Puniceicoccus vermicola: one gene and its partner. The protein of the gene in region 2 interacts with the protein of the main gene of each other region in a pairwise test. Links are inferred from orthologs where the notes say so. Each region holds a gene or a part of one and is shown on either strand. Other genes may lie near its edges. The genes, in order: H5P30_RS11470 and priA.

Evidence for each region.
Region 1: the proteins of priA (region 2) and H5P30_RS11470 interact in binary tests that used the Escherichia coli proteins (3 or more experiments, as listed by UniProt). The link is inferred for Puniceicoccus vermicola from one-to-one orthologs.

Annotation. Positions count from the first base shown.
Region 1 is NZ_JACHVA010000089.1:1,478-10,300, forward strand. The notes cover bases 5,906-8,823. They hold H5P30_RS11470 (single-stranded DNA-binding protein), read left to right. Parts: upstream 5,906-7,094; coding sequence 7,095-7,553; downstream 7,554-8,823. Other genes in these bases: H5P30_RS11455 (50S ribosomal protein L25), read left to right, coding at 5,906-6,128; pth (aminoacyl-tRNA hydrolase), read left to right, coding at 6,172-6,759; H5P30_RS11465 (30S ribosomal protein S6), read left to right, coding at 6,756-7,055; rplI (50S ribosomal protein L9), read left to right, coding at 7,572-8,039. Also shown: H5P30_RS11425 (Gfo/Idh/MocA family protein), read right to left, coding at 1-928; H5P30_RS11430 (four helix bundle protein), read right to left, coding at 1,010-1,381; H5P30_RS11435 (sugar phosphate isomerase/epimerase family protein), read right to left, coding at 1,455-2,267; H5P30_RS11440 (sugar phosphate isomerase/epimerase family protein), read right to left, coding at 2,337-3,104; H5P30_RS11445 (glycoside hydrolase family 88 protein), read right to left, coding at 3,230-4,603; H5P30_RS11450 (helix-turn-helix domain-containing protein), read right to left, coding at 4,696-5,232; more of H5P30_RS11455, read left to right, coding at 5,490-5,905. UniProt on the Escherichia coli protein: Plays an important role in DNA replication, recombination and repair. Binds to ssDNA and to an array of partner proteins to recruit them to their sites of action during DNA metabolism. Acts as a sliding platform that migrates on DNA via reptation.
Region 2 is NZ_JACHVA010000080.1:60,809-71,263, reverse strand. What follows is about bases 1-2,976. They hold priA (replication restart helicase PriA), read right to left. Parts: upstream 2,614-2,976; coding sequence 388-2,613; downstream 1-387. Other genes in these bases: H5P30_RS09160 (Fur family transcriptional regulator), read left to right, coding at 2,837-2,976. Also shown: more of H5P30_RS09160, read left to right, coding at 2,977-3,355; H5P30_RS09155 (tetratricopeptide repeat protein), read left to right, coding at 3,365-3,775; H5P30_RS09150 (lipoate--protein ligase family protein), read left to right, coding at 3,750-4,766; H5P30_RS09145 (ABC transporter ATP-binding protein), read left to right, coding at 4,780-5,607; H5P30_RS09140 (ATP-binding cassette domain-containing protein), read left to right, coding at 5,604-6,392; H5P30_RS09135 (substrate-binding domain-containing protein), read right to left, coding at 6,406-7,482; H5P30_RS09130 (class II aldolase/adducin family protein), read right to left, coding at 7,505-8,230; H5P30_RS09125 (amidohydrolase family protein), read left to right, coding at 8,229-9,194; site-specific tyrosine recombinase XerD, read right to left, coding at 9,211-10,137; H5P30_RS09115 (NAD(+)/NADH kinase), read left to right, coding at 10,303-10,455.

The DNA of each region.
Region 1 (8,823 bases), on a different replicon or contig from region 2:
TGATGTCGGGGTTCCAGACTGGGCGGGGTGTGTTGCCGTAGTGCTGGGTCCATACATCGCGGAGACCGACAATGGCGCTGCCCTTGGTTCCGTCTACCTGCATGGTGAGCAGGTCGTCGCGGCGGACGCGGACGTTCCAGGAGGAGTTGAAGTGACAGACTACTCCGTTTTCGAGTTCGAAGGTCGAATAGGCGGAGTCGTCTGCGGTGCACTTGTAGGGCTTGCCTTCTTCGTCAACGCGTTCCGGAATGTGAGTTGCGGCCAGGCAGGAGACGCTCTTGACGTTGCCAAAGAGGTTGTCGATGACGTAACGCCAGTGGCAGAGCATGTCGACGATCATGCCGCCTCCATCTTCCTTGCGGTAGTTCCAGGAAGGGCGTTGGGCCGGAATGGTGTGGCCCTCGAAGACCCAGTAACCAAATTCGCCGCGGACGGAGAGGATGTCTCCGAAGAAGCCGTTTTCGACGAGGCGCTGGAATTTGAGCATTCCGGGGAGCCAAAGCTTATCCTGAACGACACCATTTTTCACTCCGGCGTCGCGGCAGATCTTATACAGCTCGTAGGCGTCCTCGGTCTTGATGGCGGTCGGCTTTTCGCAGTAAACGTGCTTGCCGGCTGCCGCAGCCTGCTTGACCGCATTGAAACGGCGGAGGGTGCTCTGGGCGTCGAAGTAAATCGAGTAGGCCGGATCGTTCATGACGGAGTCGAGATCCGTCGTCCATTTCTCGACGCTGGTTTGGTCGATGAGCTTCTTGAGCTTCGTTTCGTTCCGTCCGACGAGAATGGGGTCGGGCATGATTGTCTCGGTCGGGGAGACTTTGACGCCCCCTTGCTTGATGATCGCATCGATCGACCGCAAGAGGTGCTGGTTCGTGCCCATGCGCCCCGTGACGCCGTTCATGATGATTCCGATGGTGTGTGTGTTCATTTTTTAATGGTTTAAGAGGTTGGGAGGTGAGAGGTTAAGAAGTTAAGAAGTTGGGAGGTTTAGAGGTTGAGGGTTGGGCGGTTATTGCTTGATGGATTCCAAATATCGGAGAAATCCCCCGATGAGATTGGCTACTTTTTCCGATTGCTCGAGTAGGTCTGAAAAGGTCTGCTTATCTATATAATTTGCGTCGAGAAGAGTGTAGGCTTGAGAGCGAAATTCATAGGCTGAGCCCAGTGCGATTCGAAGAAACCTAATGAATTCTTGGTTGGATCCTCGTCCGAAGCCCTCGGCGATGTTTGATCCAACCGAGACGGCAGATCTTCGTACTTGGTCACGGAGAGCGAAGTCTTTGGCAAGTTCACCGGATTTGCAGATTTCATAAGTGATTCGAGCGAGGATTCGAGACTCCTTCCAAGCTTCAATCTCTTCAAATCTTTGAATGCTGCTCATCGAATTCTTTGTAGTTTTCTTCTCTCCGAACCTCTTAACTTCAAAGCTTCTAAACTTCTCAACCTAGGCAGGCCTACACTTCCGCCCGATAAGCCTCGATGATGTCCTTCAAATACTCGTCCATGTCCCGGGCCCAGTGGCGCGTCGAGAACACTTCCACTTCGATCCATCCGTTGAAGCCGGCGTTTTCGACCATTTGGCGAATGCCGCGATTGTCGATGCAGCCTTCGCCCATGAGGCCACGGTCGTTGAGCATGTCGGCGGTGGGGGTCATCCAGTCGCAGACGTGGAAGCCGAGGATTCGGTCTCCTGCGCGTTTCAGTTCCGCTTCCAGTTGTGGATCCCACCAGACGTGGTAGACGTCGACGGCGATGCCAACGTGCTCGGCGCCGAGCTGATCGATCATGTCATTGCACTGACCGACAGTATTGACGGCGCTGCGACAGTCGGCGTACATCGGGTGGAGGGGTTCGATCGAGAGCTTGACCCCGGTCTTGGCAGCGTGGTCGATGCAGGCCGCGATCCCGTCGGTGATCTGCTTGCGGTTTTCGATGAGAGAGAGTTCCGGTTTGGCCCCGCAAACGAGAACGACTTGGGGGGCGCCAATCGCGGCGGCTTCGTCGAGGGCGCGGAAGTTGTCGTCGAGAGAGGTCTGCCGCTCTTCGGAGGTGAGTCCGGGGTAGAATCCGCTGCGAACCAAAGAAACGGGGGTCAGTCCGTGGTCGTCGAGCAGCTTTTTGGATTCCGCCAATTCGCGGCCTTCAAGCCATTGGCGCCACACTCCCACGCCGGGGACTCCAGCGGCCGAGTATTTGGCACAGGCCGTGGGGAGGTCCCACGGTTTGGTGGTCATGGTGTGGATGGCGAGGCGGTCTAGGTTTTCCATGGCTGTTTGGAGGTTTAGAAGATCAGAGGTTTAGAGGTTTAGAGGTTTGGAGGTAGGGAGGTTGGGACGTTAAGAGGTTTGGGTGTTGAGGAGTTGGTTTAGGGTCTTTGCATCGTCGCGGAGCTGGTCGGGGGAATTTTCGGCAACGAATTCCAAGGTGATATAGCGGTCGCCTCCGGCAGTGCGGATGAGGTGGAGGTATTCCGTCCAAGGCTCGATGCCATCATTGAGGGCGTAGCGGTCCTTCCAGCCGCCTGGGCCCCAGTGGAAGCAGTGAACATTTGCGAGGTGGGGGAGGGCTGCTTTGAGTTCCTCTAGGTCCTTGGGAAAGGATCCTCCCGCCCTCGGTTGCCAGAAGAGTTTTAACTGGGAAAGGCCCACTTCTTCGAGGAGCTGGTGCGCCGATTCCTGGGTGTCGGTCAGGGTGCCGCCGTGGTATTCGAGCGCCACGGTAATGCCTTTGTCTTGGGCGGAGAGAACGGCCGAGCGAATACGCGCGGCCACTTCTTGTCGGTTCTCGGTAGAGGAATCGGCGGATCCTTGGGTGCCCGCCCAGATGCGGATGATGCGCGTGCCGAGAGCTTCGGCGCTGGCGAGGACATCGGCGAATCGCACGGTTTCCTCGTCGCATTTATAATAGGAGCCATAGGCACAGATTGCGAGTCCCGCAGCTTCCGTTTTTTCGCGAACTTCCCGTGCGAGTTCCACGTCTCCATGGGGGACGTGGACATCACCGCCCCATTCGATGGCTTGTATGCCGGATTCGGCGCAGAGCTCGATAATCTCCTCGACGGAAAGTTCGCGGAAGGTGATGGAGCAGAGGGCGGACTGTAGCATGGGAGGATCGGTTGATCAGTTCTCGGTTGGCCGGTTCTCAGTTATCCAGTTCTCGGTCTTCGGTCGTCCGGTCTCAAATCTTCAACCGGGAACCGAGGAACCGAAAACTGGGAAACGGTTATCACTTACTTAAAGAATGTCAGATAGGGCTTCTCTTCGATGAGACGCTGGAGATAGACGGCGAGCTCCATGGCGTGGTAGTCGCCCCACATGGAGGATTCTCCGTAGGCGACTTTACCGGCTTCGGGTTTGTGGTCCCAGCCGTTGGGCTCGTGGTAAATGGAGTGGAGGATCAGTCCTTGGTGGTTCTCGTCGGTCGAGAGGTAGGGCTCGGCGAAGAGGCTTTGGGCGACTTTGAGGCCGGCCTTGGTGTAGCGCTCGGCGGCTTCGGTTTCGCCTTTCTTCTCCAGATAGCGTCCGAGACGGAGGAGACCTTGGGCGTCAATGGCGGCGGCGGAACTATCGACCGGCTCGTATTCATTGTAGGGATCGGCCGGGCGGTTTTGGTAGTCGCCCAGCTTGTGAAGCTGAGGTGCTCCGGTATCCCAGTAGGGGATTCCGTCGGTCGGCGTGTTGTCAATGAAGTGGTCGGAGGTGGCTTTCGCGCCTTTTAGCATCATGGCCTCAATGGCGTCGCGTCCGCCAAAGGGATCGAGTTCGGCGTCGGAGAGGGTTTCGAGCAACTCGAGTTCTTCGGAGAAGCCGCAGACGGCCCAGGATTGTCCGCGTGTCCAAGTGCTGAAACCGGTATAACCCTGTTGGGAGTTCGGGCAGCGGTAGGCTCCATCCTTGGTATTAAAGACTGCTTCGTGGGTAGTCCGGCCCCATTCGTCGTAGGAGTCGCGTCCGTCGCCGTAGAAAACGGAAAATTGCGCAGTCGAATCGATGTGCTGAAGAGCGCGGTCGAGGAGGCTGATCGGTTTGTCGCCTTCTCCCATGAGAACGTGGCCGAGCTTGTGCGCCTGCATCAGAATACGGCAGGAGCGGATCGTGTCGACGAAGAGGGAGTGTGGTCCGTTGAACGAGTGAATGAAGCCTCCGCCCTGACGCACAGTCCAGCGGCTTGCCTGGACGGCCCCGGAAACCTTGATGGCCAGCTCGTAGAAATGTTTTTCCCACTCACTTTCGGGAATGCGGCCTTCAATCATGAGGCGGCGCAAGTTGCCGTAGGTGGAGAGGTTGTTGAAGCCGTGGTCGTGAACGCCAATGTGGCTGACGTGGGTTGCCATGCGCTCAACAGTCTTCGAGCGACCGGAGGCGAGGCTCTTTTCGTCGCCGGTCGCATCATAGTGGAGGATCCCAATCCCATACCGGAAGCCTTCGGTCCATTCCGTCCATCCGCGCGTCGTGTACTTGCCTTCCACGGTGAAGACGGGAGAACCGTTCGACTCGTCGTATTCGCGGTCGATGAGTTGGACCTTCTTTCCTGCGAGGTCGAAGAATTTTTCCAGGCTCGGCTTGAGGTCAGCGAGAGAGGGTGCGGATTGGATGTCGATCATAGAGTTTTTTGGGGAAGTTAAGAAGTTGAGAAGTTGGGACGTTGGGAGGTTTAGAGGTTGGGAGGTTGAACTGAAGAGCAGGGCCGCAAGTCTTAAAAACGGTGTTCCTTCGCCAAGTGGGCGATGACCATTTCGCTGTCTTCGAGGATTTGGTAAGTGTGCTCGAGTGCGGCGTCGAACTGGAGAGATTCACCTCCGGAGAGGGTGTGTCGCTCTCGGGGGAGGGAAATTAGGATTTTCCCGCGACGGACCCAGCAGATCTCGAACTCGTCCCCGTGCGCTTCCGGTTTCTTCAGTTCTTCGCCTTTCTGGGCGGTGGCGTAGAAAAGGACGATTCCTTTATAGGCGACCTTCTCAAAATCAAAGGGGCCGGAACGGTAGGTCTCAGCGGTTTTTGCGTGGGCGCTGCAGGATTCGGCGAGGCCGAGGAGGTCGGTGCCGGAAAGGCCGAGGGCCCGCGAGAGGCGATAAAGCGTGCCCAGTTCGAGCACTGTCTGATTTCGCTCGATTCGGGAAAGCCCTGCGACCGAAATCCCAGAGCGTTCCGAAACTTCGGCAAGTGTCAGGCCCGCTCGCTTGCGAAGTTCGCGCACGATCGAAAAATCGAATTCTGTAGCAGGGGGTTGCACGTTGAAGATAAAAACATAGATATAATTTGTTTTTCAAGGAAATTTGAAGGGGCAAAAGAAAATTTACGGCATTTTTTCTCGACGCAGTGAATCCATCCCTGGCGAAAGTAGGGTCAGAGTGGGGGTAAAACGCTGATTTTAAGCGTTTTTCTCAGCAATCGGGGTGAAATTCGGCATTTCGGGCCTTGATTTTTCTTCCGGAGGCCTCATTCTCACCCGTTTTCCTTAATCCAAGCAAAGACTAGAAAGTTCCCACAATGGAAGACATCTCCCTTTCCGTTTCTCTCCGTGAGCGCGCCGGCAGTGGCGCGGCAGGCCGTATTCGCCGTGAAGGCAAGATCCCAGCGGTTATTTATGGCACCAGCGGCTCACGCAACCTTTCGGTTGACCGAAGCACTTTTCTCCAGGTCTGGCGTAAAGCTGGCCAATCTTCGATCGTAATGATCGACGATGGGAATGGTTTTTCGACCATGAGCCTCATTCAGGACGTGCAGCGCAATCCGCTCACCGACGATTTCATGCACATCGACTTCCTCGAAGTGAATTCGGGTCACGCGATTTCGGCTCACATCCCGATTCACATTCACGGAACCGCCAAGGGTGTTTCCAATGAAGGCGGTGTTTTGGACATTCAGCTTCACGAAGTGGAAGTTCGCTGTCTGCCGAAGGATCTTCCTCACCAAATCGACGTCGATGTCTCGGAGCTCGCTCTGGGTGACGTGATTCACGTGAAGGATCTCCCTGCAACCGAAGGTGTCGAATACTTGGGCGAAGAAGAAGCTCCGGTCGTTGCCGTCACCCATGCGGCTGCGGAGGAAACGGAAGACGACGAAGAAGAATCCGAAGTCGAAATCATTTCCGAGAAGAAGACCGAGACTGAGGAGAGCGAAGACTAAGTCTTTCCTCTCTGCGGAGTCCTTCTTAACCAACTGAATCATTATGGAACGGGTGCGTGTCATCATCGGTCTCGGGAATCCCGGGGAAGAATACCGAAAGACACGTCACAATGTCGGGTTTCTGGCATTGGACCAGATCGCGGCGGCCAGTGGAAGCCCTTGGGTGTGGGAACGCCGGTTTCAGGCTGATACCGCTCTCGTTGAGTTTGGTCTGCATCCGGTCCTCTTGGTTAAGCCGCGTACCTTCGTCAATCGATCGGGGGAAACGGCGGCTTCATTGGCGCGGTATTATCGCTATCCTGCCGAACGGTTTTGTGCGGTCTACGACGACATCACCCTCGATCCAGGGCGGGTTAAACTCTCGGCCGCTGGCAGTGCTGGCGGGCATAATGGGGTCAGTGACCTCATGAACCGCTTGGGATCGGGATTTTACCGCATGCGGATTGGGATCGGCGCCAAACGTCATCGGCAGATGGATCTTAAGGATTGGGTCCTTGGAAAGATTTCTTCCGTAGAGGAAGAGAAGCTGGCAGAAGCGTATACGACTACGCATCTCGGCCTTGAATTACTCGTTGCCCAGGGAATCGAACGGGCGATGAATCAAATTAACACGAAAAGCAAAGCATCATGATCAAGCAAACCAGCCGGAACTACCGGGCCACCTTTGTTCTCGACACCCGTGGCGTTGAGTCATCCGTGGAAGAACTCACCGAAACCTACTCGAAAGTGATCGAGGAAGTCTCCGGTAAGGTCGAGTCGGTCAAAAACCTCGGCAGCAAAGATTTCGCACGCAAGGCTGCTAACGGCCTTCCCTCCGGAATCTTCGTGCAGTACGAATTCATCGCTCCGGCGACCGCTCCCGAAGAGATTCAGGAAAAGGTCCGCCTTGACCGTAAGGTCAATCGAGTCATGGTGGAACACGCCTAAGAGCGTCTCCTCCACTCGAACCTTCACTACCTTTTCACCATGGCTTCCTACAACCGCGTCATTCTAATCGGAAATCTCACCCGCGATCCCGAGGTGCGTTTCGCGAGTGGGAACAATGCCATCTGCAAGTTTGGTCTCGCGGTCTCGCGGAACTACACGACGCGGGATGGTGAAAAACGCGAGGAAACCACTTTCGTCGACATCGATGCTTTCGGCAAGGTAGGCGAGATCCTCGGTAAGTACCTGTCGAAGGGGCGGCCCGTCATGATTGAGGGGCGTCTCCAACTCGACACCTGGGAAAACAAAGAGGGCGAGAAGCGCTCCAAGCTCAAGGTCGTCTGCGAAAACTTCCAGTTCCTCGGCTCCGGTCGGGGAGGTGATGAAGAAGGCAGCGGCGGCGGTGGTTATACCCGCAGCTCTCCTCCTCCCCGAGAAAGCTCTTCACGGTCCGGCGGCGGCCCGGCTGAAGATTTTGATGACGAAGACATTCCCTTTTAACCTTTAATTTTCAAGACAATGGCACAATCAGAAGTTCTCCTCCTCCAGCCCGTCACCAACATCGGTGGCGAAGGCGAAAAAGTTAGTGTAAAAGCCGGCTACGCCCGCAATTTCCTCGTTCCTCGTGGTCTCGCGATTCCCGCAACCCGTTCGAACGAACGTCAGATCGAATCTCTCCGCAAGCGTCGCGCCGAGCGTGAAGCCAAGGAGCTCGCCGAAGCCCAAGAGCTGATGAGCAAGCTGCAAGGTCTGAGCCTCGTCATCGTTGTGAAAACCGGCGAAGGCGGCAAAATGTTCGGTGCTGTCACCAGCCAGGACATCCTCGCGAAGATCGCTGAAAACGGGATCGAAGTCGACCGTAAGCAGGTCCACATTCCCGCTCCGATCAAGAGCATCGGCGACCACTCTGTGGAAGTGAAGCTTCACCCTGAAGTTCAGGGCGAACTCCGCCTCGAGGTCGTTTCGGAAAACCCGATCGAAGACTGAGTCAACTTTTCCCCGCCGCAGCGCAGAGAAACGACCGCTCCTCCCGTGCCCGCTCCGGCGGCGCAAAGGCGAGCAGAACTCCTTCCTCTCCGCCGCAGTGTCGGGAACCCTTTTATCCGGAAGCCGCTTTGAGCGGCTTTCGGTGTGTCTGGAGGGTAGCGGCCATGGCCTCATGGCTCATCTCGTCGAGCCTGCCATGGTTTCACGGCCCATCTATTGCTCGGTTTGTTTCGGATTTCATTGGGGATGCGGGTTGGACGAATCCGTTAAGGACCCGTCCGCGCCCCCAAGCTCCCCACCGGATGGCTCTGGACCTCTCCGCCTACGAGCATATCCTTCCACACAAATTCCTAGACTAACGTTTTCCTGTAAGAGTATGTCTAAAATGGAGCGCGGAATTCATTCCGCCCCGTCAGATTGGCTGCGCATGAAAAGTTACCCTCAGGATCTAAGGCGAAAGGCCTGAGTGGCATGCGGGCCGGAATGAATTCCGCGCTCCCATGTTCTTGCGTTTGCGAAACCGCCCAGAGCCATAGGCTTGTGTGTAAGAATATACCTACGAGTAGAAGGGGAATCCGTCTATTGATCGAGACTCCTCCCTTGCTTGTTTAAACCTTGAGCTTGTCGATAGGCAGGGGAGGGGGACCCCCGACGATTTCGGGGGTGGAGCGGTGCTGACCCAGTTATAATTTGCCAATAATTCTCTTAAATCGTCTTCAACCAGTGCCATTCGGGCCAACCCGCTCTACCTTCCGTTCGCCGATGGAGCCCTCGATGAGAGCTC
Region 2 (10,455 bases):
GTAAAAAGGAGAATAGGCGGCTACCTCATACCGCCCCAACTGGGCAAGGCTGAAGCCATGCCCGATATAGTGGGTGGGTTGCTTCAGCGCCCACCACTGCCTCTCCGACCATGGATGAGCAGCTTCCCTTGCTAGGCTCCACCCGATACTTCGGGAAAGCTAAGCAGGTCGCCAACACCCTCCTTTAAAAACGAACTACACCGCACCGCTCATTCGCGGGCAAGGCTGAAGCCATGCCCCACAATCCCCACCAACTAAAAACCAGAAAACCGACAACCCATCACCGACGACCGGCCACCGACCACAGATCACCGACCACAGATCACCGACCACAGACCACAGATCACCGACCACCGACCACCGACCACCGACCACCGACCACCGAAACTACCGCAGCCCGACGGCATCGACGTCGAACATCATCTTAACCCCGTCCGGCAGTTCGAACTTCTGAGCCATACGCGCCAAGCGTTGTCCAGTTGAGCTCACTGCGGAGGTAAAATACCAAAGCTGCACACGATACTCGTCGGCGACTTTCTCAATCGGCGTGGGGGCGGGGCCGCGAATCTCCACATCGGCGCCCAGCGTTTTCTCGGCTTCCTCGGCCCACTTTTCGGCCACAAACCAAATTTTCTCCTCGTTCCGCCCCTGCAAGACCTGACGAATCAAATGGCGATAAGGAGGATAGCGAAACTCCTCGCGCAGGCTCAATTCTTCGTCGAGGAATCCGTCGAAATCCTGCCGACGCGCAAATTGGATCGGAGGCGCATGCGGGGTCAGGGTCTGGACGACAACTTCTCCGGCGCGATCTCCCCGACCGGAACGACCGGAGACCTGAACGATGAGCTGAAACGTTCGCTCAGCCGCTCGAAAATCTTCCTGGTGCAGGGAGAGGTCCGCGTCAATCAGGCCGACAAGAGTCACGTTTGGAAAGTCGAGTCCCTTGGCAATCATCTGCGTCCCGACGAGAACGTCGATTTTTCCCTTACGAAAGTTCTGCAGAACCGAGCGGAAATGGTTCCGCTTGCGGGCGGAATCGGCGTCGAGTCGAACCACCCGCGCCTTGGGCAACAGAGCCTGCACCGCGGCCTCGACTTTCTGCGTCCCCGAGCCTTTCCATTTGAAATCCGGAGATCGACAGGACGGGCAGTAGGTGGGCGCTTCCTTCTCGTAGCCACAGAGGTGACACCGCATTCGATTGTCGGTGCGGTGGAGGGTCAGGCCGACACTACAATGCGGACATTCCACGACATGCCCACAGGAGGGGCAGAGGGCCGTAGTCGAATACCCACGACGATTCAAAAAGAGAATCGTCTGCTCTCCCTTTTCCAGGCGGTCGATCATCTTGTCCCGCAAGAGAGGCGAAAACAATCCTCCGCCCTTACCGGCTGCCCGGGCCCGGCGCAGGTCCACCACGTGAAGCAAGGGCATTTGCCGGTCGTCGACGCGTTTGGTCAACTTGACCACACCGAACTTTTCGGCGCGGACATTGTAGAGAGTTTCCAAAGCGGGAGTCGCCGACCCCAGCAGACACATCACCTTGCGATCGAAAGCGCGCATGATGGCGACGTCCCTCCCGTGATAGCGAGGAGTCTCCTCCTGCTTGTAGGCGGGCTCATGCTCTTCGTCCACCAGGACCAAGCGCAAATCCGGGAACGGGGCAAACACTGCCGACCGAGCCCCGACAACCACGTTTGCCCGACCTTCTGCAACTTCCCGGAAGGCATCGGCCCGCTGACCCGCCGAGAGATTGCTGTGCCAGACGACGACGTTGGCCCCCGTCGACACAAGGCGCGAACGCACCCGGGCCACCGTCTGGGGAGCCAGAGCGATCTCCGGAACCAGAAAGAGAACCTGCCCGCCTTCTTCCAAAGTTTTCTCCATGAGGCGTAGATACACCTCCGTCTTCCCGGATCCCGTCACCCCGTGTAGCAACCAACAGGCAAAGCCGCCCTCTTTACGCACTTCTTCCAACCGGGTAAAGGCCGCCTCCTGCTCTTCGGTCAATGCCGGAGGCCCAGAAGCGGTCACCGCCTCGGCATCGAGCCCATCCTGATAAGACTCTCGCACCCGGCTCTCGCTGTGACACTTTGCCAAACCTTTCTCGACCAATCCCTCGGCCACACTCGCCGACATGTTCATGCGCTTCAGAACCAGGGATCGCGGTTGGGCTTTGGTCTGTTGGAGCAGAAATTGAAGCAACTCCCCTTGGCGGCGGGCCGCTTTGTTCAGAGCCTCCAAGGTCTCTTTCTCCACCGGGCGTATCGCCTCGATCATCGTCTCCCGCATCTGCCCCTTCCCCTCGCGCACCGGAGCCGGGACCATGGCTTCGACAACCGTCCGAAATGGGGCCATGTAATACCCGGCCATCCACGTCGCCAACTTGAGCAGGTCCGGGGGCAGAACCGACCCTTCCGATAGGAGGCCTGAGATGTTGAGCAATTTGTTCTGAGGGAAATCGCAGACGTCCGTGAGCTTGACCACCACCGCTTTCTCCCGACGCCGCTGCAAAGGCACGATAACCAAAGTACCCGGCAACAGAGGCTGCAGCGCCGAGGGGATCCGGTAGGTCAGCCGTAGGTCGCCCCGGCTCAACGGAACCACTTCAGCCATAGGCTTGGTTCCCAGCCCGGCCGTTTTCTCTACTCCCAACTCACTCTGCATCGCCTCTCCTTGTCCCCCAGAGCTCAGCCCGATTCAAATCAATTCCACCACCCCACTGAAAGCTCGGGTAAAATCCCGATAACAAGCAGAAGTTGACCTTATACAGAGTTCAATTTTCGCTCTATCCTCTTTACACAAGGTTCAATCAGTGTCAATTTAGTCTCAATAAGATATGACCACCCCTACAGCACAGACCGATAAAGAGGACCCTTGGACAACTTTCCGAGACTTCCTCTCCAGCCGTGGACTTCGGATCACGAATCAACGGCACGCTATCTTTGAGGCTGCCTACGAGTATCAGCAACACTTTACTGCTGAAGAACTTCTGGATCGCGCTAGGGAGATCGACAGCACCGTATCCCGGGCGACGATCTACCGCACACTTCCCATTCTCGTCGAGAGCGGCCTCATCCGCGAGGTCGATATCGGGAAGGATTACAAATACTACATGGCCCATCACTCGGCCGACAACTTCAAGGCTCAGGTCATCTGCATGGACGACGATCGCATCTATGAGATCGATGCCCCGTTTATGGAATGGTATGGCAAAGCCGTTGCCGCCAAGCTGGGCCTCGAGGTCGTTTCCCAGCGGCTCCAAGTTCAAGCAAAGCATCGCAAAGACAGTGCCTTGAGCCAAGCTGTCGAAGACGCCCGAAAGAACGCCCTGACCAGCGGGGCAAACAAGGCGTAGTTGGACGCAATGACTCAGCCGGCGCACTCAGCGAAAAGCTCCAAAAAAGAAGACCTTACTTTTGAAATCGAGTTCTTCGAGAATCTCTCTCGTCGTAACCCGAAAGACGTCCGCGTCCTTGAGGTCCTTGCTCACTATTACACGAAGAGTGGCAAAATAGCCGATGGTCTCCGCGTCGATCGTCGTATCGTTCGCCACGATCCTGAAAACCCGGTCGCTCATTACAATTTAGCCTGCAGCTTGGCCCTGAAAAACCGGAAAACAGAGGCCGTCGAGTCTCTCCGGGATGCCATCGCCCGCGGTTACAACGATGTGGCTTGGTTGATGCATGATGATGATCTGGAGAGCCTCCGTGAATTCATCCCCTTTCAGGAACTGATCAGAGAAGTGGCGAATGACTTCCCCGACAGCGCCGCCTGAACCGACAGAACGCCTCGCGTGGATCTCATGCGATGACGACCCGGCCCGATACTCAGCCATCGAGGAGGCCTGCCTCCGCGATAGCCAAGAGAGTTTTCTCATCCTCTGGATCAACCGACCCGCGCTCTTCGTCGGGAAAAACCAAAATCTCTGGGCCGAAGTCTCAGCCGCCGAAGCATTCCACACCGGGATTTCCCTCAACCGTAGACTCTCTGGCGGCGGAACGGTTTACCACGATCCCGGGAATCTGAATTTCACGATGGTCTCCCCCGGCGAACCCAAGATCGCCTTTCAAGAACACCTGAGCCTTCTCTTCCCCTATTTCGAGGCCCGGGGGATTGCGGTTGAGATTCGCAACCGAAGCGATCTGTTCCACGACGGACGTAAGTTTTCCGGCAACGCCGAATATTTCACCGGGGGCCGAGTCCTCCATCACGGCACGCTCCTCTTCAATACCGATCTCCCGCAGTTGGCACGATTCCTCACACCTGACTCCAACGCTTATACTGACCGAGCCGTCGATTCAAACCGAAGCCTAACGGTGAACCTCTGCTCGCTCCTCCCCGACATTCCCAACACCCGCACCTTCGCCGAAGACCTCCTCAACGTGCTCCTCGGCCACCACTCCAATCTGCGTCGCATTGAAGAGATGCCATCCACAATCCTCCGGAAAGCCGAAGACTACCTCCCCCACTTTCGCGATCCCGCCTGGATTTTTGGCCGATCCCCGCGATACGAGCTCGAGCGCACCGTATCCCGTGACTCGGAATCGATGAGTAGCCGCATCTCAGTCCAAGACGGCCAGATTCAGGAAATCCATTTGGAATCCCGCGCAAACGAATCCCCTGAAGAGCTCCAAACCATAGCGGACTCGTTCCGCGATTGTCTTCACTCCCCCGAAGCGATCCAAAGCAGAATCCAAAATAGTCGCTGGAAAGATTTCCCTTCAGGCGCATTCCTTTCCAAAGTTTGGCTCGAACTTTTTTTCTGATACCGTCTCCACCATGACCGCTTCTCCCGACACCCGTCCAGCCCTCCGTATTGAGGACTTATCGGTGTCATACTTGGGAGGTCGCAACGCGGGGCAGCCAAAAGAAACCACCGCCCTTTCCTCTTTTTCGGCCGAGGTTCTTCCGGGGGAGGTTTTCGCACTCGTCGGAGAAAGTGGGAGCGGAAAATCGACGGCCGGTTTCGCCGTTGGCGGACTTCTCCCTCCGGAGAATACCCGCGTTGCCGGGAAAGTCACCGTCGGTGGAAAGACGATTCCCGCCAAGGACTATGCGGCGCTCCAAAAACTTTGCGGTCGTCACATCGGATTTGTCTTTCAGGAGCCCTCGAGCGCCCTCCACCCTTCTATCAAAATTGAGACCCAAATCGGCGAGTCCCTTCACGGAAAGCTTTCCTCGCGACAGCGCAAAGAGCGAGTCGCCTCACTCTTACAATCCGTTCGTCTCACGCCCGACAAGCGTTTGCTAAAAGCCTACCCGCATCACCTCAGTGGAGGGATGCAACAACGAGTCGTCTTGGCGATCGCCATGGCCAATCGGCCTTCCGTCCTCATCGCGGATGAGCCGACCACCGCGCTCGATCCGACCATCCGCAAAGAAGTTCTTCAGCTCATACGGGATCTAGCCACGGACTCCCGCTCCGGCGTCCTTCTCATTACCCACGACTTCGGAATCGTCTCCCATTTCGCCGACCGGGTCGCCGTCCTCTATCATGGCGAAGTGGTTGAATCCGGGGTGACTCGCAATGTTCTTTCGTCTCCACAACATTCCTACACAAAATCTCTAATCGCCTCAGCCCGAGGCACAACGGAGGAACTCGCGTGAGCACACAGGCACCACCCGTCCTCCAATTGAATCAAGTCTCCGTCACCTATCCGGGAGGGCACCGGGCCGCTACCAAAGTCTCGTTTTCCCTCCAGCCCGGAGAGCGAGCGGGACTCGTCGGCGAGAGCGGTAGCGGCAAGTCGACGATCGCCCGAACGGTTCTCGGATTGGTCCCGCATTCGGAAGGCACTCTTCAGATTCTGGGCAAAATGGCCCAGGACTCCACCCGCGAGGCCCGACTCACGCGAGCGCGAATGGTGCAGATGGTTTTCCAGGATCCCTATCACTCCCTAAACCCGCGTCGGACCATCCGGCAGGCCTTAGTCGAAGCGCTTCAGGTTTCCGGCCGGATAACCGAAAAGGCGCAGTTGGAGAAGGAGTCGATCGCTCTGCTTGAAAAGGTTCATCTCGACGCCGGAGCCCTAAACCGCTTCCCGCACCAATTCAGCGGAGGCCAACGCCAGCGGATCTGTATCGCCCGGGCTCTCGCTCCCAACCCCCAACTCTTGGTCTGCGACGAAGCGGTCAGTGCCCTGGATGTCACCACCCAGCGTTCGATCGTTCATCTTCTCCGCAAGCTTAGTGAGGAAGAACACATTGCCCTGTTATTCATCACCCACGACATCCCGCTGATCGAACATCTCTGCGAGCGGGTCATGGTTCTCGACCAAGGGTCTCTCGTCGAAGACGGAACAGTCGAATCAGTCTTCCACAATCCGTCCGCCCCAAAAACCCGTCAACTTCTGGATTCGGTCCTCCGCATCGACCCTCCCCAGGAAGTCTGATCTTCCACTGACCTCAGGTGCTCGCCGCGACGTTTTGATGAGAGCCCCGGATTTTCAGCTCCGTCGGTAAGATCACCCGCCGTGGTGGCTTCTCGCCATCCTCGACCCATTCGATCAAGCCACTCGCCACCGTACTCATCAGTTCTCCAATTTTTTGATCCACGGTCGTCAGAGCGGGCTCAAAAAAGGAGGAAACTTCCAAATTATCGTGCCCCACGACCGCCAGGTCGCCCGGCATGGCATACCCCTTCCGTCGTAACTCTGCGATGACCCCAATCGCCACCCGATCATTTACGGCAAGAATGGCCGAAGGCATGGATCCCTCTGCCAAGATTTTCTCCGCAAGACGAGACCCGTAGGAAAAATCATGGCGGACGGTTCCCGGCTCAAAAAGAGACCACAACCGAGTCCCCTTCCGGCGTTCGAGAAAACGATCCGCCCCATCCAATCGGCGGGCACTGTAAGCGTAGTCCGGATCAAATCCAGCAAATCCGAAAGAGCGGTGACCCGAGGTCCACAAAAGATTCATCATCGATTCGGTTGCCCCCGATCGGTCGACCTCCACCGTTGGGAAGGGAAGAACCGTCTCCGGGTCGACGAGCATCACTGGAATCCCCGATGCTTTTAGCTCTTCGATGAGAGAAGACGCCGGAGAGAGACAGGTACCGATCCCGACGATCCCGTCCACCTTCAAATTCAAAAAATGCCGAAGCACCTGCTCCTCCAAGGAGTGGTTTCGATTGGTCAACTCGAGAAGGCAGTGATAGTCGCGATCTCGGAAGAGGGCTTGAAGGTTCCCCACCTTTTGGCTCAACGACGGCGAATCCATCTCCTGAATACAGACTCCTAGAGTACGAGTTCTTCCACCCCGCAAAGACCGGGCGTAAAGGTTCGGCTCGAAACCGCTCTTCTGCATCGCCTCGCGAACCCGCTCGACGGTCTTTTCGCTCACCCCACCGTGCCCATTCAGGACCCGGGAGACGGTCCACCGGGAAAGCCCTAAGTGCTTCGCGAGAGCCGCGGTGGAATCAATGTTCCGGATTTCCCGGGAGTCCGATGAGTTCGGATCTAATGATTCCGGCTTGGCCACGTGCTCACTGATTTAGGGGGGGCTACCGTTTCTCGATCTGGCGGCCCCGAATCCGATTCGAGGGAATGACGCCACGTTTTCTCATGATGGTGAAGTGGCGCTGAATATCGCCATCGCGCAAGGGCTCGCGAGTGGGGTTAAGAACGAGTGTCCCGTAGGCCAATTCGGCGAGCAATTCCACATAAACGGCATTGCGGGCCGCATCCATTGGAGATGCTCCCCAAGTCACTGGGCCAAGGCGATCAACCAAAATCGCCGGCACCAAGCTCGGATCCTCTTTGGTCCGCTCATAGTGATTTACGATCTGCTCACCGACCCGCTCGTAATAACTGCTTTCGTCAATTCCATCGCTGTTGGGAGCCGTAATCGGAATCTCACCCTGAAAGAAATCGGCATGAGCGACACCCAGGCAAGGAATCCGGCGGCCCGCCTGTGCCCACATAGTCGCATACTTGGAGTGCGTGCCGACAATCGAGCGAATGTCCGGCAGGTCCCGGTATAGCGTGAGATGCGCATCGATGCCCGTAGCAGGCATTCCAAGCCCTTCGACAACCTGCCCGGTGCGAGCTGAAACCACCAGATAACTCTCCGGAGTGAGTTTTCCATAATCGATCCCCCGGGGCTTGATCACTACGAGTCCTCGGCGGGGATCAAAAGCACTGATGTTTCCACGGAAGTAGTCCACCAAACCGTTTTCGACCAACTGAGTGGTCGCTTCGTGGACCTCGAACCGTAAATTTTCAAGCATGGCGAAAAGTGAAAACCCATGGACACAGGCAGCGCAACCCTGTAAATTTGCCCATAGATTGTCCGCACTGACTCCAGCTCCACTCATAATCGACGCCCACACCCACGCATTCCCCAAAACAGCCGTCGCCGACCCCGCTGGTTGGGCGGCCAAACAATGCGAACCTCACTGGCAGAAGCTGGTGGTCCCCGAGAAAGGACGCCCCTCTCTGCAGGGATGGGTCGACCAAGACGCCTTTCTCGAAACGATGGAGCGCGATGGCATCAACCAGGCCGTACTCCTCGGATGGTATTGGGAGAACCCTGAATCGTGCCAGATCCACAACGAAGAAATGGCCCAGTGGCTCCGCGACTTCCCCAACCGCTTCCGGGCAATGGCCTCCGTTCACCCCGAAGGCCCGTCTCCCTCGGAGTTGGTCGAGTGGGCCGTGAAGAATCAATTCTCCGGTTTTGGAGAACTTCTCCCCTCGATCCAGAATTCCCGGCTCTCCGAGCCGTTTTGGAGTGAGCTCGCCAAGCTATCCTCTGAGGCGGGGCTCCTCTTTAACTTTCACGTAACGGAACCAGTTGGTAGACCTCATCCGGGCAGGACTCCCACTCCGCTCGAGGATTTTGAGCAATTTATTGCCCAGAACCCTGATTTAAAGATCATTCTCTCGCACTGGGGAGGCGGACTCTTCCTCCACGAACTCAATCCCTACGTCCGCAAACTGTTCCGCAACGTCTATTACGACTGTTCCGCCAGCCCCCTTCTCTACGACTCAAAAATCTTTGCCACTGCCTGCGAAGTCGTCGGCCCCCATAAAATCCTTTTCGGCTCGGACTTCCCCCTGCGGCTCTACCCCCGCAAGGATCAAACTCCCGGATGGCTACGCTTTCTTCAGGAGATCCGGGACCAGAACCTCGGCAGTGAACAGGAAAATCAAATTTTTGCAGGGAACGCCGCCGACCTGTTTCACCTTTAGGGCACAACAGGGCGATTCAGTCTCCGCTGCGATTCCTCGGATGAAAACGAGCATGCTCGTCGAGCAACCGCTCGCCCTCCACCTTGGTGTAGATCTGGGTCGTCGCGATGTCCGCATGTCCGAGCATTTCCTGGATCGTCCGCAAATCGGCCCCTCCCTCCAGGAGATGCGTGGCAAATGAATGCCGCAACATGTGAGGTTTGACCGCCTTCGGGAGACCCGCACGTTCCGCGTGAGATTTCACCAGATGCCAGACCGTCTTTCGCGAAATCGAGACACCTCTTTGGCTGAGGAAAACTTCACTTCCTGTCTTCGCCTTGACCAGCGCCGGGCGCCCCGCATTGAGATAATCCCGAAAAGCTTTCAAGGCGCTGCCACCGACTGGCACTAGACGCTCTTTCGAACCTTTCCCAAAAACGCGGACAAACCGATTGTCCAGATCTACCGACTGCAAAAGCAGCCCCGTCAACTCGCTGACACGCAGGCCTGATCCGTAGAGAAGCTCAAGAATCGCGCGATCGCGCAAACCATGAGGAGTGGCCTGAGAGGGAGCCTCCAGGAGCCGGAGCGTCTCGTCGATCGTCAGACTTGTGGGAACTTTCCTCCCGGAACGCGGACCGCGAACGATTTCCGTGAGACTGGCCGCCCCCTGCTCACGCTCCCGAAAAGCGGAGAACCCCCGCAACGCCGATAGTTTGCGCGCCAATGTCGCCGTCTCATACTGCTCCTCGGTCAACAGCTCCAAAAATTTCCCGGTGGCACTTTCGTCCACATCCGACCACGAACGACATGAGCTCTTCACGAGAAAGTCGCCGAACTGTGACAGGTCGTTTTCATAGCTCGCCACCGTGTTCAGAGAAAGTCCACGCTCCAACTGGACCCAGGCGAGAAACTCGTCTACATCGTCCCGCCAGAATGCCGTATCTGTCTTCGTCGTTCCCATGGATTTGATCTCAGGGTATCGCCATCGATGATCCCGAAGTCGAATCTTTCCGCCCCCGCACTGATATGCGAGCTTGAAACCTGAGCAGTCGGCCCTTTCGCTCATCCTTCAATCCTCCCTAAATTTCCTTTCTCTCTCTCATCGCCAATGATAGGTTCGCCGAACGTGAAGCCCTTACGCACAGTCGCGCTGGTTGTGAACCGACAAAAATCGGGCGCCCGAGAGATCGGAGACCAGCTGAAACAACTTGGACAAGACCGCGGCGTGGAGATGCGAATCACCGAAGAGCACCCTTTGCCGAACGGCTATCTCCAAGGT